DNA from 3 places in the Kitasatospora sp. NPDC004723 genome. Region 3 is predicted to be linked to each of the others. Evidence: riboswitches for the same ligand, from Rfam matches in the RefSeq annotation. Region 3 holds a riboswitch; each other region holds the start of a gene.
The links. A riboswitch is a leader RNA that binds a small molecule or an ion and turns the genes downstream of it on or off. The one in region 3 is predicted to bind cyclic di-AMP.
Positions count from the first base shown of each region.

Region 1: it holds a riboswitch for cyclic di-AMP, as region 3 does, so the genes downstream of both, ABZW10_RS37220 (transglycosylase family protein) here and ABZW10_RS19135 (peptidoglycan DD-metalloendopeptidase family protein) in region 3, are expected to answer to the same signal.
Region 2: it holds a riboswitch for cyclic di-AMP, as region 3 does, so the genes downstream of both, ABZW10_RS08640 (NlpC/P60 family protein) here and ABZW10_RS19135 (peptidoglycan DD-metalloendopeptidase family protein) in region 3, are expected to answer to the same signal.

Region 1 is NZ_JBEXJT010000073.1:5,752-12,706, forward strand. Features, by position in the region: gene ABZW10_RS37200 (Ppx/GppA phosphatase family protein) at 1-318, opposite strand, end outside; gene ABZW10_RS37205 (DUF501 domain-containing protein) at 315-977, opposite strand; gene ABZW10_RS37210 (septum formation initiator family protein) at 967-1,479, opposite strand; gene eno (phosphopyruvate hydratase) at 1,630-2,916, opposite strand; gene ABZW10_RS37220 (transglycosylase family protein) at 3,162-4,094, opposite strand; cyclic di-AMP (ydaO/yuaA leader) riboswitch at 4,100-4,243, opposite strand; gene ABZW10_RS37225 (cytochrome P450) at 4,480-5,766, opposite strand; gene ABZW10_RS37230 (SDR family NAD(P)-dependent oxidoreductase) at 5,975-6,400, shown strand; gene ABZW10_RS37235 (MazG family protein) at 6,455-6,955, opposite strand, start outside.
Region 2 is NZ_JBEXJT010000005.1:144,996-151,950, reverse strand. Features, by position in the region: gene ABZW10_RS08670 (aminotransferase class V-fold PLP-dependent enzyme) at 1-435, shown strand, start outside; gene ABZW10_RS08665 (Lrp/AsnC ligand binding domain-containing protein) at 452-733, opposite strand; gene ABZW10_RS08660 (rhomboid family intramembrane serine protease) at 730-1,551, opposite strand; gene ABZW10_RS08655 (hypothetical protein) at 1,754-2,008, shown strand; gene ABZW10_RS08650 (NYN domain-containing protein) at 2,359-3,660, shown strand; gene ABZW10_RS08645 (NlpC/P60 family protein) at 3,871-4,914, shown strand; cyclic di-AMP (ydaO/yuaA leader) riboswitch at 5,260-5,416, shown strand; gene ABZW10_RS08640 (NlpC/P60 family protein) at 5,427-6,629, shown strand; gene ABZW10_RS08635 (NlpC/P60 family protein) at 6,878-6,955, shown strand, end outside.
Region 3 is NZ_JBEXJT010000018.1:22,473-29,427, forward strand. Features, by position in the region: gene ABZW10_RS19120 (GNAT family protein) at 1-477, opposite strand, end outside; gene ABZW10_RS19125 (hypothetical protein) at 521-1,486, shown strand; gene ABZW10_RS19130 (hypothetical protein) at 1,671-2,120, shown strand; gene ABZW10_RS19135 (peptidoglycan DD-metalloendopeptidase family protein) at 2,191-3,060, opposite strand; cyclic di-AMP (ydaO/yuaA leader) riboswitch at 3,073-3,231, opposite strand; gene ABZW10_RS19140 (YiaA/YiaB family inner membrane protein) at 3,475-3,765, shown strand; gene ABZW10_RS19145 (alpha/beta hydrolase) at 3,887-4,714, shown strand; gene ABZW10_RS19150 (TetR-like C-terminal domain-containing protein) at 4,761-5,330, shown strand; tRNA gene ABZW10_RS19155 (tRNA-Ile) at 5,405-5,478, opposite strand; gene ABZW10_RS19160 (SpoIIE family protein phosphatase) at 5,709-6,955, shown strand, end outside.

The DNA.
Region 1 (6,955 bases), on a different contig from region 3:
CAGGGCCGCCCGCACGCCGTCGACGTACTCGGCGCTGTTCTCGGCGTCCCGGGAGGCGCTGGTGGCGACGAAGCGGATCCGCTCGGGGCCCACCCCGAAGCCGGAGATCACCTCGGCGTACTCCCGGCAGGCGGCGAAGGTGCGCTCCAGCGCGTCCGGGTGCAGTCGCCCGGTGCGGTCCACGCCCTGGCCCAGCCGGTTGATGATCATCCGCCGGTCGAGGTCGGTGATCTCCCCGGTCCGCGGGTCCAGGTCGGCGACCAGCAGCCGGATCGAGTTGGTCCCGCAGTCGATCGCCGCCACCCGGGTGGTACTCATGCGCCGGCCTCCCCCGCCTCGTCCGCCTCGTCCGACTCCTGCGCGGCCCGCTTGGCGGCGCGATCGGCGGTCTTCTGCTCCTTGGCCGCGATCACGGCCGCGTGGTCCTGCTCCTTGGCCCGGTTGCGGGCCACCCGCTCGCCGGCCTCGGCGACCTCGGCGGCGGAGACGCAGGGGCCCTTGGCCCACCAGTCCTCCAGCATGCCGAGCGCCTCGTCACCGAGCGGGTTGACGCCCTCGCCGGCCGCCAGCGAGTGGCCGACCAGCACGTGCAGGCACTTGACCCGGTCCGGCATGCCGCCGGCGCTCGGGAAGCCCTCCAGCACCTCGATGGCGTCCCGGCGGGCGATGTAGTCCTCGTGCGCCTTCTGGTACGCCGCGGCCAGCTCGGGGTCCTCGGCGAGCCGGGCGCTCTGCTCCTTCATCACGCCGTCCGCCTCCAGGGTGCCGATCAGCGAGGCGGCCTTGGGGCAGGTCAGGTAGTACAGCGTCGGGAACGGCGTGCCGTCCGGCAGTCGGGGGGCCGTCTCCACGACGTCCGGGTTGCCGCACGGGCAGCGGTGGGCCACGCCGCGCAGGCCGCGCGGGACCCGGCCGAGCTGCGCGGCGATCGCCGCGACGTCCTCGTCGGAGACGGTGGGGTGGTTCTCAGTGGTCATGGGAGGAGCTGTCTCCAGCGGGGGCGGGGGCGGGTGGTGAGGGAGGGGCGGGCTGCCCCGGGGTGGCGGGGGTCACCGGCGCGGGAGCGGCCAGGGGTGCGGCGGCGGCGTCCACGGAGTCCCAGACGCTGGCGTACCAGGGCCGGGCCGCCTCGGCCGGACCGGCCGCCGGGCCCGCCGCGGGCGCCGGAGCGCCCAGCGCGGACTTCGCCGCGTCCTGGGCCGCCGGGTCCACCGCGATGTACGGGGTCTCCCCCGGCATCGCGTAGTGCAGCCGGGTGCGGGCCTGCGCCTTGACGTACTCCGGGTCCTGCCAGCGGGCCTTCTCCCGGCGCAGCTGCTCGACCTGCTGCCGGGCGTGCTCAGCCCGGGCGCGCTGCGCCGAGATCTCCGAACGCTGCGAGATGAACTGCCGGGTCGGGTAAGCGAGGATCGCCACCAGGGAGCAGAGCACCAGGACGAGGACGGTCGCCCGGCTCGTGAACCGAGGCCGGGCCGCCAAGCCCGGGATCCTCCAGCCTGCCATCTGCGGTGTCCCCTCCTGGTCGCGACGGTGCCCCGCCGTCCACCCTACGGGGTGAACGGCGGGGCACCGGTCAGGCGTGCGCTACCTGGCGTCCCGGCGATACCGGCCGGGCGCCGCAGGTCGGGCTCAGCCCTCGTGCTTGAACCGCGGGAACGCGCCGCGGCCGGCGTACTCGGCGGCGTCGTCGAGGATCTCCTCGATGCGCAGCAGCTGGTTGTACTTGGCGACGCGCTCGGAGCGGGCCGGGGCGCCGGTCTTGATCTGGCCGCAGTTGGTGGCGACGGCCAGGTCGGCGATGGTGACGTCCTCGGTCTCGCCGGAGCGGTGCGACATCATGCAGCGGTAGCCGTTGCGCTGGGCCAGCTCGACGGCGTCCAGGGTCTCGGTCAGCGAGCCGATCTGGTTGACCTTCACCAGCAGCGCGTTGGCGGTGCCGGTCTCGATGCCGCGGGCCAGACGGGCCGGGTTGGTGACGAACAGGTCGTCGCCGACCAGCTGGACCTTGTCGCCCAGCTTCTCGGTCATGGCCTTCCAGCCGTCCCAGTCCGACTCGTCCAGCGGGTCCTCAATGGAGACCAGCGGGTAGGCGGCGACCAGGCCGGCGTAGTACTCGATGAGCTCGGCGGAGGAGAGCCCCTTGCCCTCGAACTGGTAGGCGCCGTCCTCGTAGAACTCGGAGGAGGCGACGTCCAGGGCCAGCGCGACGTCCTTGCCCGGCACGTAGCCGGCCTTCTGGATGGCCTCGACGATGAGGTCCAGGGCCTCGCGGTTGGAGTCCAGGTTCGGGGCGAAGCCGCCCTCGTCGCCCAGGCCGGTCGACAGACCGCGCTCCTTCAGCACGCCCTTGAGGGTGTGGTAGACCTCGACGCCCCAGCGGACGGCCTCGGAGAAGGACTCCGCGCCGATCGGGGCGATCATGAACTCCTGGATGTCGACGTTGGAGTCCGCGTGCGAGCCGCCGTTGAGGATGTTCATCATCGGGACCGGCAGGACGTGCGCGTTCGGGCCGCCCAGGTAGCGGAACAGCGGCAGGTCGCTGGCCTCGGAGGCGGCGTGCGCGACGGCCAGCGAGACGCCCAGGATGGCGTTGGCGCCGAGCGAGGACTTGTCCGGGGTGGCGTCCAGGTCGAGCATGGCCTGGTCGATCAGGCGCTGCTCGGTGGCGTCGTAGCCGACCAGCTCGGGGCCGATCTGCTCGATGACGGCCAGGACGGCCTTCTCCACGCCCTTGCCGAAGTAGCGGTTCTTGTCACCGTCGCGGAGCTCCAGCGCCTCGAAGGCACCGGTGGAAGCACCCGACGGGACGGCGGCACGGCCGGTGCTGCCGTCGTCGAGGCCGACCTCGACCTCGACCGTGGGGTTGCCGCGCGAGTCGAGAATCTCACGAGCGACGACGACATCGATGGACGGCACGAGGCATCTCCTAGCGGAAGCAGGTTCGGCTGACGGTGGGGTGCAGTCGGCCGGACGATTGCGGAGTCGTTACGACCAGAGCCTAACCGCACGGGCTGTCCGGGCCACGTCGACCTCGGTTCCGTCTCAGCGTGTGGCCGTGCTACCCACCGGTAGTTCACCTGGTTGCCCGACCTGCGGGGCCCGGATGCGGACGAAGGGGACCGATCGGCCCCCTCCGTCCGTCCGCGGGATCGGACCGGCCGTCAGCCGAGGGTCAGGACCTGGCCCGGGACGATCAGGTTCGGGTCGCCGCCGACGGTGCCGCGGTTGCCGTCGTACAGCGCCTGCCAGCCGCCGGAGACGCCCTGGGTGGTGGCGATCCCGGCGAGCGTGTCGCCGGACCGGACGGTGTAGCCCTGGCCGGCCGACTGCTGCTGCTGCGCGGCGGGGGCGCTCTGGACGGGCTGGGCGGCCGGCTGGCCGGCGTACTGCTGGTAGACGCTCTGGTGGCTGGTCCAGTACCAGGCGCCGTTGTTCTGGTACCAGTACACCTTGGCGTCGGCGTCCCAGCCGGCCTTGCCGGAGAAGGCCGGCGCCTGCGGGGCCTGCTGCTGGGTCTGCTGCGGGGCCTGCTGGGTCTGCTGGGCGCTCTGCGGCGCGTACTGGCGGGCCTGCGGCTTGGCGGCCTGCTGCTGCGGCTGGGCCTGCGGCGTGGCGGCCGGCTTCGGGGCGGCGGGCTTCGGGGTCTGCTGCTGGGCCTGCGGCTTCGGGGCGGCCGGCTTGGCGTCCGTCGAGGTGTCGACCGCCGCCGGGGCGCCGCCCTTGGTCAGGCCCGCCTTCTGGGAGCAGACCGGCCAGGCGCCCGGGCCCTGCGAGGCGAGGACCTTCTCGGCGACCGAGATCTGCTGCCCCTTCGAGGCCTGGTTGGCCTGCGGCGCGTAGGCGGTGCCGCCGTACGCCTTCCAGGTGCTGGAGGTGAACTGGAGGCCGCCGTAGAAGCCGTTGCCGGTGTTGATGCTCCAGTTGCCGCCGCTCTCGCACTGGGCGACCGCGTCCCAGGTGGAGGCCGGGGCGGCGGAGGCGCCGGTGGCGCTCAGGATGGGCATCGCCAGCCCGACGCCGGCGACACCGGCGACGGCGATGGCCTTCTCGGCCTGGGTACGGCGACGGTGACGACCGGTTCCAACGAACAGCATGAAGAGGTCCCTCTCCGCACGCCTGCGAGGTGAGCTGTCGGGTTCGGACCGGGAGGTGGCCCGGCCGCGCGGAGGCGGCTTCACCCCTAGCCGTGGGAGACGGCGCAAAACCTGGGTCCCCCGCCCCTGCCCAGGGTTCTGATCGGTTTCCCGTGGTGCGGCGGGCAGGACTCGGCGTTCCGCGCACGGGGCTCGCAGCTGCGAACTCCACGGAGAGTAGACAGATCTTCAGAGCAATCACAAGCTCATATCGCAGATATCACATCAACATCACGTCATGTGATTGATTGCCTACCAACCGAGGCGGTATGTCCGGATTGAGGATGGTTCAGACCCCCTGAAAGTGGGCAACGGAGAGTCCCCATCAGCCGGTTGTGCCGGTTCGTCAGCTCCCCGAACCGGCCTCCGGAACCGCTCCGAGCTGCGCTTTCTCCGGCGTGAATTCCACCGGAAGCTCACGGAGTCCACGCATGATCAGACCGCCGCGCCAGCGCAGGTCGTCGGGGTCGGCGGCCAGCCGCAGGTCCGGCAGCCGGGTCAGCAGGGTGGCCAGCGCGGCCCGCCCCTCCAGCCGCGCCAGCGGCGCGCCGATGCAGTAGTGGATGCCGTGCCCGAAACCCAGGTGCGGGTTGTCCGCGCGGGCCAGGTCCAGGGTGTTCTCGTGGGCGAACCGCGCCGGGTCCCGGTCCGCCGCCGCGAGCACCACCAGCACCGGGTCGCCGACCGGGATCGCCACCCCGCCGATGGTCAGCGGACTGGTCGCGAACCGCCAGGTGGCCAGCTCCACCGGCCCGTCGTAGCGCAGGAGTTCCTCGATCCCGGTCTCCAGCAGCGCGCTCTCGCCACGCCCGACGGACTCCTGGAGCAGGGCCCGCTGGCCCGGGTTGCGCAGCAGCGCGTACACGCCGTTGCCGATCAGGTTGACCGTCGTCTCGAAACCGGCGAACAGGAGGATGAAGGCCATCGCCGCCGCCTCGTTCTCGGTCAGGTGCTCGCCGTGGTCGCTGGCCCGGATCAGCCCCGAGATCAGGTCGTCGCCGAGGTCGGCCCGCTTGCGGTGGATCAGCTCGGCCAGGTACGCCCGCATCCGCTTCACCGCGCGCCCCACCCCGCCGCGCCGGCCGCCGCCGTGACGGATCATCATCCCGGCCCAGTCCCGGAAGTCGTCCTGGTCCTCGGCCGGCACCCCGAGCAGGTCGCAGATCGCGTAGATGGGGAGCGGGAAGGCGAACTCGTGGATGAGGTCGGCCGAGCCGCGCGCCGCGAAGCCGTCGATCAGCCGGTCGGTCAGCTGCTGCACCCGCGGCTCGAAGGCCGCCACCCGGCGCGGCGTGAACGCCTTGGACACCAGCCGGCGCAGCCGGGTGTGGTCCGGCGGGTCGATGTTCAGCAGGTGCGTCATCAGATCGGCCTGGCGCTCGCCCGGGATGCCGACCCGGCCGGTGCGGTGGGCCTGCTCGCTGTGGTGCACCGGGTTCTTGGAGAGCCGGCTGTCCGCGAGCGCCTGCCGGGCGTCCGCGTACCGCGTGACCAGCCACGCCTCGACCCCGCTCGGCAGGGTGGTCCGGTGCACCGGCTCGTGCTCGCGCAGCCACGCGTACGCGGGGTACGGATCGGCGGCGAACTCCCAGGTGAACAGGGGCGGACGGGCGGAGGCGGGCTGAGCTGGCATGGGTCGACGGTATCCCGGGCGTGTCCCGGTGACCGCACGGCGTGCACACGGGCTCTCGGGGCACCGGGCGAAGCCCTTCCGCGTGGCAGGCGTGAGCCTGGTCACCTGAGGGGTAATTCCTGTTGCGGAGGGTCAGGACCTGCCTACGATCCTCCGCAAGATGTCCGTGGGCGACGGTGCGGAGCCGCCCACAGGGAGGAGCAAGGCCATGCGGGTCACCGGTTCGGTCGTCGTGATCACCGTCCTCGCCGGCGGGTCGGGGGCGGACCTCGCCCGCCGCTTCACCGCGGCGGGCGCCGCCGGCGTGCTGATCGCCGACCAGCAGGCCGGGGTCGCCGAGGACCTCGCCACCGAGCTCGACCGGCCGGGCTGCCCGGTCGTCGGCGTCTGCGGCGACGTCCGCCGCCCCAGTGACGTCGCCGCGCTGGTCGACACCGCCGAGAAGCACCTGGGCCCGATCGACCTGTTCTGCGTGGCCGGGCCGGACGGCGAGCGGATCGTCTCCCTCTCCGACCTGCCCGACCACCTCGACCTGGAGCGGCTCGCCGAACTCGTCGCCCTGGTCGGCGAGGCGATCGGCGAGGTCGTCGTCCCGGCGCAGCGCCGTCCGGTGGAGGACGTCGCCGCCGTCTGAGGCGCCGCCGTCCGGGTGGGGCCGTTCGGGGTGGGGCGCCCGGGGGCGTGACCGCTACTCCTCCGGCTTCAGGCCCTCGGCGGCGCGCACCGCGTCCCGGTAGCCGCGGGCCGCGGCCCGCAGGGCGGCGTCGACGTCGACCCCGGCGTCGTGCGCGCGCTGCGCCACCGCGAGCAGCAGCCGGCCCGCCGACTCCGCCGTGAGGTCGGCGGGCAGCTCGTAGGGCTCGTCCGGCACGCCCGCGAATCCGGCCCGGCGCACCCGGGACACCAGCTTCGCCGCGTACGCGAGCGAGGGCAGCCCGGCCGGCACGCCGTCCAGCACCGATTCGCGCTCCGACTTCTCGGCCGCCTTGAGCGCCTCCCAGCTGGCCTCCACCTCGGCCGGACCGCTCGCCTCGGCGTCGCCGAACACGTGCGGGTGGCGGTACATCAGCTTGTCGACGATGTCGCCCGCCACGTCGTCGATCGAGAAGGCGCCGGTGGGGTGCTCCTCGGCGATCCGGGAGTGGAAGAAGACCTGGAGCAGGACGTCGCCCAGCTCCTCGCGGAGCAT
Region 2 (6,955 bases), on a different contig from region 3:
GCGCTGGTCGCGCGGCTGAAGGCCGGGCTGGCCGAGATCCCCGAGGTCCGGGTGCTGAACCTGTTCGGCGCGGACTCGGACCGGGTGGGCGTGCTCTCCTTCGTCGTCCGGGGCTGGAACAGCTCGCACTTCTCGGCCGCGCTGTCCGCCGAGTACGGCATCGGGGTGCGCGACGGCCTGTTCTGCGCCCACCCGCTGGTCCGCACGCTGCTCGGCGACGAGGAGGCCGCGCCCTCGGAGTGCGGCGCGCCGGAGCCCTCGCTGCCCGGCGAGCGCAGCCTGAACGCCATCCGGGTGAGCTTCGGTGCGGGTACCCCGGACGAGCACGTGGACCGGTTCCTGACCGCCGTCCGCGAGCTGGTCACGGACGGCGCGGCCTGGACCTACCGCAACGAGGGCGGCCGCTGCGTCGCGGACACCCGCCGGGAGGGCTGAGGCCCCGCCGACGGCGCTACTCGTCCAGACCGATCGAGAAGGCCGCTTCCAGGTCGTGCTGGGAGTAGGTGCGGAAGGCGATCTGGGTCTCGGTGTGGGCGACACCCGGGACCTTGTTGAGCCGGCCGGGAATCACCTCGGCGAGGTCGTCGTGCCGGCCCACCCGCACCATCGCGACCAGGTCGTAGCCGCCGGTCACCGAGTAGACCTCGCTGACGCCCTCGATGGCGGCGATCGCCTCGGCGATCTCCGGGATGCGGTCGACGCTGGTCTTGATCAGGACGATGGCGGTGATCACGGTGGCGTACTCCTTTGTGAGGTGCCGCCAGCGTATCGGGCGGTCCGGGGCCGGCGCCCGGTCAGGGTGCAGGCGTAGAGGAACCCGGCCGCGAAGCCGATCACGTGCACCAGGTACGCCACGCCGGGCCCGGCGGCGTGCACCGACCACCACTGCAGGGCGAACCAGAGCCCGAGCACCAGCCAGGCCGGGAAGCGCAGCGGCAGGAAGAGCAGCAGCGGGACGAGCGTGGTGACCCGGGCCCGCGGGTGGAAGCGCAGGTAGGCGCCGAGCACGGCGGAGATCGCCCCGGAGGCGCCGATCAGCACCCGGGTCGCGTCCGGCGAGTGCGCCTCGGCCAGTGCGAAGCCGTAGGTGGTCAGCGCCCCGGACGCCAGATAGAAGAGGAGGAACCGGGGGCGCCCCAGCCGCCGCTCCACGGTGGGGCCGAAGACGTGCAGGAAGAGCAGGTTGCCCAGCAGGTGGAGCCAGCCGCCGTGCAGGAAGAGCGCGCTGAGCACGGAGAGCGCCGGGTGCTTGCCCGGGGTGGGCGCGGCCGGGCAGCCGGGCACCGGGTCGGGGGCCTCGGCGAGCTGGCCGGCGGTCAGCGGGCGACCGGTCAGCAGTTCGGCGGGGACGGCCCCCCAGCGCTGCTCGTAGCGCTGCTCCGCGCAGACCCGGGCCCGGCCGTGGCCGTAGAGCGGGTTGAGCCCGGCGGCCGGTCCGAGCAGGAAGACCGCGGTGTTGAGCGCGATCAGCGCGTAGCAGACGGCCGGTGCGGCGGCGGCCGGACGGCCGAGGCGCGCGCCGGTGAGGTCGGGGAGGACCGGGAGGGCCATGGGCCCCAGCATCCCTCCGGCACGCGGCGCCCACCGTGCGGTTACGGCAGGTGGGCTACCCGGTGCGGGCCGGTCGGCCGGTGGCCGTGAAGGTTGCCCCAGGCAATAGGCTTGGGGCGGGCAATCCCGCCTCCCGCCGCCGACGCCGGGGCTCCGGGGGGAGCGCCTGAGCCCACCCAGGGACCACCCGAGAGGACCCCCGATGACCGTCCCCGCCCTGACCGCCGAGACGCGCTGGCGCTGCACGCTCTGCGGCAACCTGACCCGCTTCGACGTGACCCGGACCGCCCGGGTGACCGAGTTCCTCCACTTCGACCTGGCCGGCGAGTCGAAGGTCGAGGAGACCCAGGTGCTCAGCGAGACCGTCGAGTCGGTGCGCTGCCGCTGGTGCAACGCGGTGGACCAGGTCGAACTGGTCGCCCGCCCGGGCGCGGCCGACGGCGCCGAGCAGGCCTGACCGCCTGATCCGTGCGGCGGGCGGTGCGGGGCATGGCCGACCGCCGCACAGGACAATACAGAGAGAACGCACGAGTGTGACGGGGGCGGCGGCCGGGGGCCGTACCCCGCTGGACCAGGATCGGAGCCGAGGACGTGGTGGACGCAGCGAAGGAGCCCGGCGGGCCGCAGGGGCGGCAGCCCGCTGTGGACGCGCGGACGCCGGACGCGGCGGGGGCCGCCCCCTCCGGCACCGACGCCCCGGCCGAGGCGGCCGCCGGCGAGGAGTCGGGCGGCGGTGACGAGCCGGCGGCAGCCGTCGACGGGTCGGCCCGGGACGTCGCGGGCAGCGCGACGGGCGGCGCCGAGACCCTGGACCGGCCGCTGCCCGAGGGCGTGCGCCGGCGTGTGGTGGGCCTGGCCTCCGACGCGCTCGGCGGGCTGCCGCTCGCGGAACTGCCCCAGTCGCTGCGCCAGTACGCCAAGTTCACCCCCGCGCGCCGGGCCAAGTACGCGGCGACCGCGCTGGCGGCGGCGCTGGAGGCGGAGCCGGCCTTCCGGTCGCGGATAGCGGAGCGGCTGCGACTGGGCCAGCCGGACCTGGTCAGGGCCCTGGAGTCGGGCACCGTGCCGGGCGCCGCGGACCCGATGGACGTCGCGGCGGCCGCCTACCTGGTGCGCTCCGCGGGGTGGAGCCGGCTGGTCGCCGAGGCCGGCGAGGAGGCCGAGCGGGCGGGTGCCGAGGGCGCGGCGGCCGAGGCGGCCCGGCTGGTGGAGAAGCTGCAGGCCGAGCTGGCCGAGGTGCGCTCGGCGGCGCGCGCCGACCTGGACCGCCAGCGGGCCGAGTCGGAGGACGTCCGCCGGGAGGCGGATTCGCTGCGCCGCAGGCTGCGGTCGCTGGAGAGCGACACCCGGAGGGCGCAGGCGGAGACCCGTAAGGTGGCCGCCGAGCTGGAGGCGGTCAGGGCGCAGGCGGCGGCCGAGCGGAACACGGCGGAGAGCGAGGCGCGCCGGCTGCGGCACCGGGTCACGGAGCTGGAGAACGCCGCCGAGCAGGGGCGCCGGTCGGCCCGTGAGGGGCGCGGCGTCGAGGACATGCGGCTGCGGCTGCTGCTGGACACCGTGCTGCAGTCGGCGCAGGGGCTCCAGCGGGAGCTGGCGCTGCCGGTGTCCCAGATCCGCCCGGCGGACCTGGTGGAGGCGGTGGAGCCGGGCTCGGCCTCGCCGCACGACGTGGCGCGGCGCGGCCTGGCCGAGGACGATCCGGCGCTGCTGGACCAGCTGCTGGCGATCCCGCAGGTCCATCTGGTGGTGGACGGCTACAACGTGACCAAGACGGGCTATCCGACGCTGCCGCTGGAGCAGCAGCGGATCCGGCTGCTGGGCGGGCTGGCGATGCTGGCGCAGCGCACCCAGGCGGAGGTCACCTGTGTGTTCGACGGCCAGGACCTGGACGTGCCGGTGATCATGGCGCCGCCGCGCGGGGTGCGGGTGCGGTTCAGCCGGACCGGGGAGACGGCGGACGAGCTGATCCGCCGACTGGTCCGGGCGGAGCCGCAGGGGCGCCCGGTGGTGGTGGTCTCCACCGACCGGGAGGTCGCGGAGGGCGTGCGGAAGGCCGGCGCGCGCCCCGTCGCATCGGTCCTGCTGCTGAACCGGCTGGCCCGGCCGTAACCGCCCCCGGGCGCGAGCAGGCCGGCATGACGGCTGGTCAGCGCCCTGATGGCAATGTTGTGCGAGTTCTGTGAAGTCAGATCGGCGGCGCGGGTTCACGCGATCGGGGGAGTGGCGCGAATCGTGGATCTTCACTAGGGTCTGGCGTCAAACCTATTTTCCGGATTCTCACCCGTTCGGGTGAGGCCATTGGAAGAAGGAGCCGGTCCCTTGGCCTCCCACCGCCGTCCCAAGCAGCCGAGCCGCGCGCGGGTCTCCGTGCTCACCGCTGCCGCTGCGACCGCGGTCGCTCTCTCCGCCCAGGTCGCCGCCCACGCCGCGCCCAGCCCGTCGCCCAAGAAGGACGACGTCAAGGCGCAGATCGACCAGCTGCAGGAGGAGGCCGAGCAGGCCACCGAGCGGTACAACGGCGCCAAGGAGCGCGCCGACCAGCTGCGCAAGCAGGCCGACCAGCTGCAGGACCAGGTGGCCCGCGGCCAGGAGCAGATGACCCAGCTTCAGGCCGGGCTGTCCGAGGTGGCGGGCGAGCAGTACCGCACCGGCGGCATCGACCCGTCCGTCCAGCTGATGCTCTCCTCGGACCCGTCCGGCTACCTGGACAAGGCCTCCAGCGTGCAGCAGGCCAGCTCCAGCCAGGCCGAGGCGCTCAAGGGCCTGCAGGACCAGCAGCGCCGGCTCGACCAGCAGAAGACCGAGGCCGCCGCCGTCCTGGCCTCGCTGGACACCACCACCAAGGACCTGAACCAGTCCAAGGCCGAGGTCAACAAGAAGCTCAAGGAAGCCCAGGACCTGCTGAACTCGCTGAGCGCCGCCGACCGCGCCGCGCTGAAGACGGCGCAGCAGCAGGCCGACCGCGCCTCGCGCGGCAACGAGCGCACCGACCTGGGCAGCCTGCCGCAGGCCAGCGGCATGGCCGGCGCCGCGGTCTCCAACGCGATGGGCAAGCAGGGCTCGCCGTACGTCTGGGGTGCCACCGGCCCGAGCACCTTCGACTGCTCCGGCCTGATGGTCTGGGCGTACGGGAAGGCCGGCGTCTCGCTGCCGCGCACCTCGCAGGCGCAGGGCAACTACGGCTCCCGGGTGCCGTCGCTGGCCGAGGCCCAGCCGGGCGACCTGATCATCTACCGCGACGACCGCAGCCACGTCGGCATGTACATCGGCAACGGCATGGTGGTGCACGCGCCGCACACCGGTGACGTGGTGAAGGTGATGAAGGCCGACGCCATGAAGATCAACACGATCCGCCGGGTCTGACGGACCGGCACGACACGCCCGGGGCGCCCGCCGAGGGCCCCTGTGATCAGCGCCACCTCCGCACGGGGGTGGCGTTGGCGTTTCGCCCACCCGTTCGACCGTCTGACGGAAAATGATCAGCCGGACGTGGATGGTTGGTCACGGTCGGTCATATTCACAAAAGAACTTGGGCATTCTTCCGGCTTTTTTCTGACAAGGATTTGAACGGATCACGGATCTGTTACTAGGGTCGTGACTCGAACCACGCACAGTCGATCACCCAGCCTGGGTGGCGGCGGGGTTCGCCGCCGAGTTCGCGAAGCAGTGGGACGGGGCCTTCGGGTCGCCCGTTCGAGTGAGGACCCAGCAGTCGGGGGGCCCGCTGTGGAGCGGAGCCGGGGAACCACGTTCCTCCGGGGTGAATCGGCGCCAGGCCGGCCGCGCGAGCGGCGGGTGAGGCGTCGTAGGGCACGCTTCCGCCCGAACCCGTCAGCTCACCCGGTAGGCGGATGAGGAAGAAGGAGTCCGCCTTCGTGGCGTCCCATCGTCGTCCCAAGCCCGCCGGCCGCGCCCGTGTCTCGATCCTGACCGGGGTCGCCGCCGCTGCCGTCGCCCTCTCCGCGCAGTCCGGCGCCCACGCCGACCCGGCGCCGACCAAGGACCAGGTCAAGGAGCAGGTCGACCAGCTCAACGAGCAGGCCGAGGTCGCCACCGAGAAGTACAACGGCGCCCAGGCCAAGCAGCAGGAGCTGCAGAAGCAGGTCGCCGAGCTGCAGGACAAGGTGGCCCGTCAGCAGGCCTCGGTGATCGAGGCGCAGGGTGGTCTCTCCGAGATCGCCGGCGAGCAGTACCGCACGGGCGGCATCTCGCAGACCGTCCAGCTGATGCTCTCCGCCAGCCCGGACAACTTCCTCAGCCAGGCCGACGCCCTGAACCAGGCCGGCTCCACCCAGTCCGGCGCGCTGAAGGAGCTCCAGGAGCAGCAGCGCAGGCTCGACCAGGACCGCACCGAGACCCAGGCCAAGCTCGGCGAGCTGGAGGCCACCACCCAGCAGCTGAAGTCCTCCAAGGAGGAGGTCCAGGGCAAGCTGCAGAAGGCCCAGGACCTGCTCAACACGCTCACCGAGCAGGAGCGTCAGGCCATCCGCGCGGCCGAGGAGAAGGCCGCCGCCGAGGCGAAGGCGAAGGCGGACGCCGCCAAGGCCGAGGCCGCCAAGGCCGCCAAGGAGAAGGCCGACGCCGAGCGCGCCTCCCGGGACAACAACCGCAGCAACCTGAGCGCGCCGTCCTCGGGTTCATCGAGCTCCTCCGGCTCGTCGAGCTCCTCGACCGCGTCGGCCCCGGCCGCCGAGGCCGCCAAGCCGGCCGCGCCCGCCGCCAACGGCTCGCGTGCCGCCGCCGCGATCGCCGCCGCCGAGAGCAAGCTCGGCTCGCCGTACGTCTACGGCGCCACCGGCCCCAACTCCTTCGACTGCTCGGGCCTCACCGGCTGGGCGTACGCCCAGGCGGGCGTGTCGCTGCCGCGCACCTCGCAGGCGCAGGCGACCGCCGGTACCCAGATCGGGTCGGACATCTCCAAGGCCCAGCCCGGCGACCTGGTGATCTTCTACGGCGACCGCCACCACGTGGGCATCTACGTGGGCGGCGGCCAGGTCATCCACGCCCCGAAGCCGGGCGCGTCGGTCCGCTACGAGTCGGCCTCCAACATGCCGGTCAACACCATCGTGCGCCTCTGACCCACGGTCGGCAGGCTCCTCGGGCCCGGTCCCCCGCGCGGGGGACCGGGCCCGCGGCTTTCCCCGGCCCGACGGGGCGCTCGGTCCGCGAACCGATCTGACGTCCGATTAGTGTCCGAATATTCGGGTTCGGAGGGGTTTGGAATCGGTTGCCCGGACTCGCTAACGTCTGCCACCGGACGCCCGCTTCGACCGCCGCCCGTCCCGGCGCGGCGGCGGGCCGGGCCCAGGATCGGAGCCGACGTCGCATGGCCGTGCACCGCCGTTCCCCGCTGTCAGGTGCGCACGCGCTCGCCCGGGCGCTGGTGTTCACCGCGGCGGCCACC
Region 3 (6,955 bases):
CTCCAGCCGGAAGCCCGCCCTGGTCAGCACCCGGATCGAGGCGGCGTTGTCGACGTCCACCCGGGCCTCCAGCCGGTGCAGGCCGAGCGGACCGAAGGCGAGCTCCCGCAGCAGCCCGACCAGCTCGCCCGCGTAACCGAGCCCCCAGACGTCGCGGCGCAGGGCGTAGCCGAGGTGGGCGGCGCGGTGGGGGACGAGACCGAGCGCGGCGTTGCCGATCGGGACGGCGCGGGCCGGGTCGTCGGCGTCGGCGAGGCGGGTGACGGCCAGCCGGTAGACGTCCCGGTGCTCCTTCTCCGCCTCCTCCACGAACTGGGCGACCTGGTCGGCGCAGGTCTGCGGATCCCACGGCGCGAAGGGGAGGTAGCGGGTGGCCTCCGGGTCGCCGAACACCGCGTGCAGCGCGTCCACGTCCTCCGGGGTGTGGTGGAACTCGCGGACGGCCAGCCGGGGACCGGTGAGTCGGACGGGGACCATGGCTCCCGACCCTACCCCCGACCAGCGGTTACGGTTCGTGGTTATGGAAGACGAAGACCTGCGGCTCGCCCCGCGCACCAAGGCCGCCGAACTGCTCGCCTGGGCGGAGGCGACGGGCCACCGGCCGGTCGCCGAGGCCCCGCTGCGGGCGGTGCTGGCGCTGCTGGAGCTGGGCGGGGGCAGGATGCACGACGGCTGGCCCGAACTGACCTCCGCCGCGGTGGAGCACCTGCTGTACGAGCGGCTGTACCTGTACGTCCAGCCGGAGCCGGGACAGGACCCGCTGGCGTACGGCGCGGCGGTGCGGCTGCTGGTCGACCACCAGCGGGCGGCGAAGCGGCTGAACGCCAAGCGGCAGGAGCGGCTGCACGCCGAGGCCGAGTGGCAGGGCGAGGTGGCGGCCGGGCTGCTGCGCCGGGCGGACCTGGTGACCTGGCCCCGGCTGTACACGCTGCTGCTGCGCGCGGACGGGGTGGACACCGGCGACGAGGCTGCGGTGCGGGCCTGGCTGGAGGGGTTCCGGGAGCTGGCGCCGCAGGAGCGGTCGGCGGCCTTCGCGGCGCTGGAGGCGGACGGGCAGCTGGACCCGGTGGACGACGGGGGCTGGGACGGCGGGACCCGGGCGCTGGCGGTCGGGATGGCCACCGACGGCGCGCGGCGGCTGCTGGAGCAGGGGCTGATGCAGCGCAGCTACCGGAACCTGGCGGAGCTGACGGCGCTGGGCCGGCCGATGCCGCAGGAGCTGGCCGGGGACTTCGGGGCGTTCGAGGAGGCCGCGGTCGAGGCCGCGCTGGAGCTGGCCGGCGGGTGGACGGTGCCGGGGCTGCCGCGGCTGCTGGTGGAGGAGTTCCCGGAGCTGGCGCCGGAGCCGGGGCAGGCGGAGATCGACGCCTACCTGGCCGGGCTGGAGCCGGCGGAGGACCCCGAGGGATTCGAGGGATTCGAGGGGCCTGAGGGGTCGGAGGGGCCTGAGGGGCCGGAGGGGTACGAGGGACCCGAGGCGGAGTAGCGACGGCAGGGCACGACCGTGGATTCGAGCCACCGAGAGGTCAATTCCGGTACTCCTCAAGGGATTCGGGGCCGGTCAGGAGTGATGGATCGGGTGCGGTGGAATCATCCGACATGTGAAGCGTGACATATCACACGCGCTCCACGGCTCCTCCTGCCACCGTTTTCGAAGGAGAAAAACCCTGATGAAGCGTTTCGTCGCAGTCCTGGCGGCCGGTACCGCGCTGTCCTCGCTCGGTGTCGCGGGTGCCGCCCAGGCCACCGCGCAGACCACCGGCACGACAGCGAGCACCACGACCACCTCGACCACCACCTGTGCCGACGGCCCCGTCGGTGTACTCCGGAGCCAGGTCTGCGTCACGATCGACGGCACCGGCGTGACGGCCGGCGGCTACACCTCGCCGACCCGTTCCGACTGGACCGCGCAGTCCGCCTCGTACACCCTGACCCTCGGCGTCGTCGGCGGTGCCTCGCTCGGCACCGACACCGGGAGCGGCATCCTCCCGCCCGGCGGGCGCGGCTTCGGCTACCTGGCGGCCACCGCGCCGTGCGGCTCCACCGTCACGGCCACCCTCACGACCACCACCTGGGGCTACGGGACGGCCGCGACCGTCACCGCGCCCGTCACCTGCTGATCCCCGACAGCACCCCGCCCCGCCGGATCGCGTCCGGCGGGGCGGGGTGCTCAGGGTGTCCGGGGCGGCGTCAGGGGGTGACGCCGCGCTGCTCGAACCAGCTCTCCGGGTCGACGGGGGCGCCGCCGCCCGGGCGGACCTCGACGTGCAGGTGCGGGCCGGTGACGTTGCCGGTCGCGCCGACCTTGCCGATCTGCTGGCCGGGGACGACCTTGCCCGAGCCCTTGATGATCGAGGAGAGGTGGCAGTACCAGATCTCGGTGCCGTCGGGCAGGGTCTCGACGATCCGGTAGCCGTAGGCGCCGGCCCAGCCGGCCGAGGTGATGGTGCCCTGGCCGACCGCGTAGACCGGGGTGCCGGTGCCGGCGGCGAAGTCCAGGCCGGTGTGCAGGTGGGCCCAGTAGCGGGCGCTCTGGCCGTAGTGGGCGGAGAGGTTGTAGTCCCGCACCGGCAGCTTGATGGCGGCGAGCTTGGCCTTCTCGGCCTCCTCGGCGACCCGCTTGGCCTCCTCCTGCTGGGCGACCTGGGCGGCGCGCTTGGCCTCGGCCTCCTGGGCGGCCTGGACGCGGGCGTTCTCCTCGGCCGCGGTGCGCTGGCTGTCGGCCTGCTGCTGGATGCGGGCGGCGAGCGCGAGGCCGGGGTCGGCGGAGAGCGCGACCGGCAGTTCGTCGGGCGTCTCGACAGCGGGAGCGGCGGCCGGGGTGGCGGAGGCGAAGCCGGTGGCGCCCAGGGTGGCGGCGACGGCGGTGACGCCGAGCAGCGGAGCGGTGCCGCGGCCCTGCCGGGGCATCCGGTGCCGGCTGGTCTCGGCGGCCGGCGGAGCGGTCTCGTCGGCGGGGCCGCCGAACGGGCCCTGCCCGGTGAACGGGCCGGGGTGGTCGAGCAGCTGGGTACCGGCCGAGGAACCGGACGGGTGTGCCGGGGTATGCGTCGACGCCACGGAGGCGCGCTCCTTTCCTTCCTTCGCGCCTACCGGGTTAGCTGACGGGTTCGGAGCAGGAAGGTCTCCTACGGCCGGGCCTGAGCCTGGCCGATTCACCCCAAGGAACGTGGTTCCCCGGCTCCCTGGCCTGCCCGAAGGCCGGCCGGCGGGATTAGGCGACGGCGCACGGTGCCGTCTGGGTACGGCGTTGCGACCGCGCTGCGTTATCAAACGTTAATCCGAGAGGCCCCCGATTCCAAGCCATCCGTTGGTGACGACCGATACGGACCGGACACCACGCGGTCCGGTGGGCGATTTGGGACGTTTGATGACAACTGACACTACCGAACGTGTCAGGACGTCAACGAACGGCCCCTCACTTGAGTACGCCTACTCATGTGCGGCCGGGCGCCGCGCGGCCATCCTGACGCCATGAGCGCACCGATGCAGTCCCGCACCACGCCTGCGTACTACATCCAGGCCGTGCTGTCCTTCGCCCTCTCCGGCACCGCCCTCGGCGTCGGGATCGCCTTCCTCCCGGTGGAGCCGTGGACCCGGGCGTTCCTCGCCCTCGGCCTGCTCTACACGATCACCTCGACGTTCACCCTCTCCAAGGTGGTCCGGGACCGGCAGGAGACCTCCGAGCTGGTGACCCGGGTCGACCAGGCGCGGCTGGACAAGCTGCTGACCGAGCACGACCCGTTCAAGGTGGAAGGCGTCTGACCGGCCCCGCCGGCGGGACCGGTCGCACGGAGAACGGTCGATAGCTTGACGGCTAAGGCTATTAGCCTTAGCTTTATGGCTATCGGCACGTCGCCGACGATCCCGCCCCAGGAGGCTCCCCATGAACGGCACCCTCGCCCCCGTCACCCGCCACCTCGACCTGCCCGGCGGCCGGATCGCCTTCGACGACACCGAGCGCGGCGAGGGCGCCCCGGTCGTCCTGCTCCCCGGGATGCTCGACAGCCGGGCCGCCTACCGCCACCTGCGCCCGCTGCTGGCCGCCGCCGGCCGCCGGGTGATCACCATGGACCTGCGCGGCTTCGGCGAGTCCTCGATCCTGTGGGACGACTACTCCCCCGCCGCGATCGCCGGTGACGTCCTCGCCCTGCTGGACCACCTGGGCATCGACCGGGCGGTGCTGGCGGGCAACTCCTACACCGGCGCCAGCGTCGTCAAGGCCGCCGGGGACGCCCCCGAGCGGGTCGCCGGCATCGTCCTGATCGACGCCTTCGTCGAGAACGTGCCGCCGGGCGCGCTGCAGCGTCTGGTGGTCGGCGCGATGGGCGCGCTGCTGGTGCGCTCGCCCGCGTTCTGGGGCCTCTACCACCGCAAGGCCGCCTACCCGGGCCCCAAGCCGGCCGACCACGAGGAGTACGTGGCCGGGCTGGTCGCCGCGATGCGCACCCCGGGCCGCCGGACCGCCACCCGCGGCTATGTGCGCGGCGACTCGGCGCCGACCGGCTGGACCGCCGCCGTGCGCTGCCCGGCGCTGGTGGTGATGGGCGCCGAGGACCCCGACTTCTCGAAGCCGGAGCTGGTCGCCGACCGGCAGGCCGCCGCGCTGAACGCGCGCAAGGTGATGATCGAGGGCGCGGGCCACTACCCGATGGCCGACCACCCGCGGGCGACCGCCGACGCCCTGCTGCCCTTCCTCGCCGACCTGGCCTGAGCACCACTGGCCGTCCCGCCCCGCCCCCCCCGCTAGGAGAACCGCTGTGCCCCGAGTCGGACTGACCCCCGAGCAGGTCGTCGGCCACGCCCTCGCCCTCATCGACGAGCAGGGCCCCGAGGCCCTCACCCTGGCCGCCGTGGCCGCCCGCGCCGGGGTCGCCACCCCCTCGCTGTACAAGCACGTCAGCGGCGGCCTGGCCGAACTGCGCCGGCTGGTGGCCGTCCGGGTGACCGAGGAACTGGCCGACCGGCTCGCCGAGGCCGCGCTCGGCCGCAGCGGGGACGCCGCGGTCGCCGCCGTCCTGCGGTCGTACCACGCGTACGCCACCGAGCGCCCGCACCGCTACGCCGCCCTGCCGCAGGCGCCGCAGCCGGACGCGGACCTGGCCGTGGCGGCGGGCCGGCTGGTCGGGGTGATCGTCGCGGTGCTGCGCGAGTACGGGCTGGAGGGCTCCGAGGCGATCCACGCCGCCCGCACCTTCCGCTCGCTGGCCCACGGCTTCGCCGCGCTGTCGACCGGCGGCGCCTTCCAGCTCGCCGAGGACCTCGGGGAGACCCAGGAGCGCATGATCACCGTGCTGACCGCCGGCCTGCGCGGCTGGCCCCGCCCCTGAGCGGCGCCGGCCGGGGGGGCCGGGGAACGCCGAAGGGACCGGAGCGGGATCGCTCCGGTCCCTTCGGGGTGGTGTGGGGCTAACAGGACTTGAACCTGTGGCCTCTTCCTTATCAGGGAAGCGCTCTAACCGTCTGAGCTATAGCCCCGTACCGTCCGACCCGCCTGTACGGCGGCACGTCGTACGGAGAAGGGTACCGGACCCGGAGGGGGTGCCCGTACCCCGGCCGCCCCGCTGCCCGTACACGGCTGTCCGCTTGCCGTACACCCGCCGATCGGGCACCACGGAGAGCGCCGTTCACCCCACGCCTCACTCGCTTAAGAAATAAGGTATTAAGAATTAACTGCCCCATAAGGAACCGGAGAGGCCGGCCGTCCCGTGGACCCGCGCAGCAGCCCCACCGCGCGCAGTGCCATGCGCTGCGTCCGATTACTGCTCGGCTGCACCAGCGCCGCCGAACTGCTCGGCACCGTGCTCGCCGAGGGCCCCGGCTGGATCACCGGCGAGGGCTCGGCGCTCTACCTGCTGGATCCCGGCGGCATGCTCCGGCTCACCGCCTCCCACGGCCTGCCCGACTGGGCCCACGAGCGCTACAGCGTGGTCGACCCGGCCAGTGAGCTGCCCGCCGCGATGGCGCTGAAGCTGCGCCGCCCCTATCTGCTGAGCCCCGAGCGCACCAGCGTCGACTACCCCAACCGCAACGCCGGCATGGGCACCGGGATGGTCGCCATCGTCGCCCTGCCGATGGTCGTCGACGAGCGGCCGATCGGCGTGCTCGTCCTCGCGCTCGCCCACCGGGGGATCGTCCCGCGACGCGACCTGGACGTGCTGGAGACCCTCGCGGACGCCTGCGCGCACCGGCTGGCCCACCTGCTGGAGCACGCCGGCGCACCTCGGGCGCCGCGCACCGGCGGCGCGGCGAACGGGGTGCGCCCCGGCCCCGGCCCGGGCGGCGACCCGGCCGCCGGGACGGCCCACCCGCTGCTCTCGCTCGCCGTGCGCGCCGCCGGGCACGGCGCCTTCGAGCGCGATCTGGTCACCGGCGAGACCCACTGGGACGCCCAGGCGCTGCGGCTGGTCGGCCGGCCCGCACCGGCGGACGGCGGCCCCGCCCCCGCGCCCGACCTCGACCTCGTCGTCCACCCCGAGGACCTGCCGGACGTCCAGGCCGCGCTCGCCGAGGCGCTCTCCACCGGCGGCCCGTACCGGATCCGCTACCGGGTGCCGCGCCTGGGCGGCGGGGTGATCCGGATCGAGGAGACCGGCGAGGTCATGCTGGACGTGCACCGCCGTCCGGTCCGGATCTCCGGGCTGATCGCCGATCTCGACCACGGCCGCGCCCCCGACGAACGCCGCACCGGACGCCGGAGGCGGTCGGACGGGAGCACCGGGAACGCCGGGAACGCCGACGGGGCCGCCGAGGGGACGTCCGCCGCCGGGGCCCGTTCGGCGCTGCTGCTGGCGCTCACCCGGACGCTGTCCCGGGCGATCACCGTCCGGGACGTCACCACGGCCGTGACCGACGTCGCCCGCCCCGCCTTCGGCGCGGCCAGCATCGTGCTGGACCTGGTCGACGAGGGCCGGCTGCTGCCCGTCGCGCACACCGTCTACGGCGGCCCCCGGCG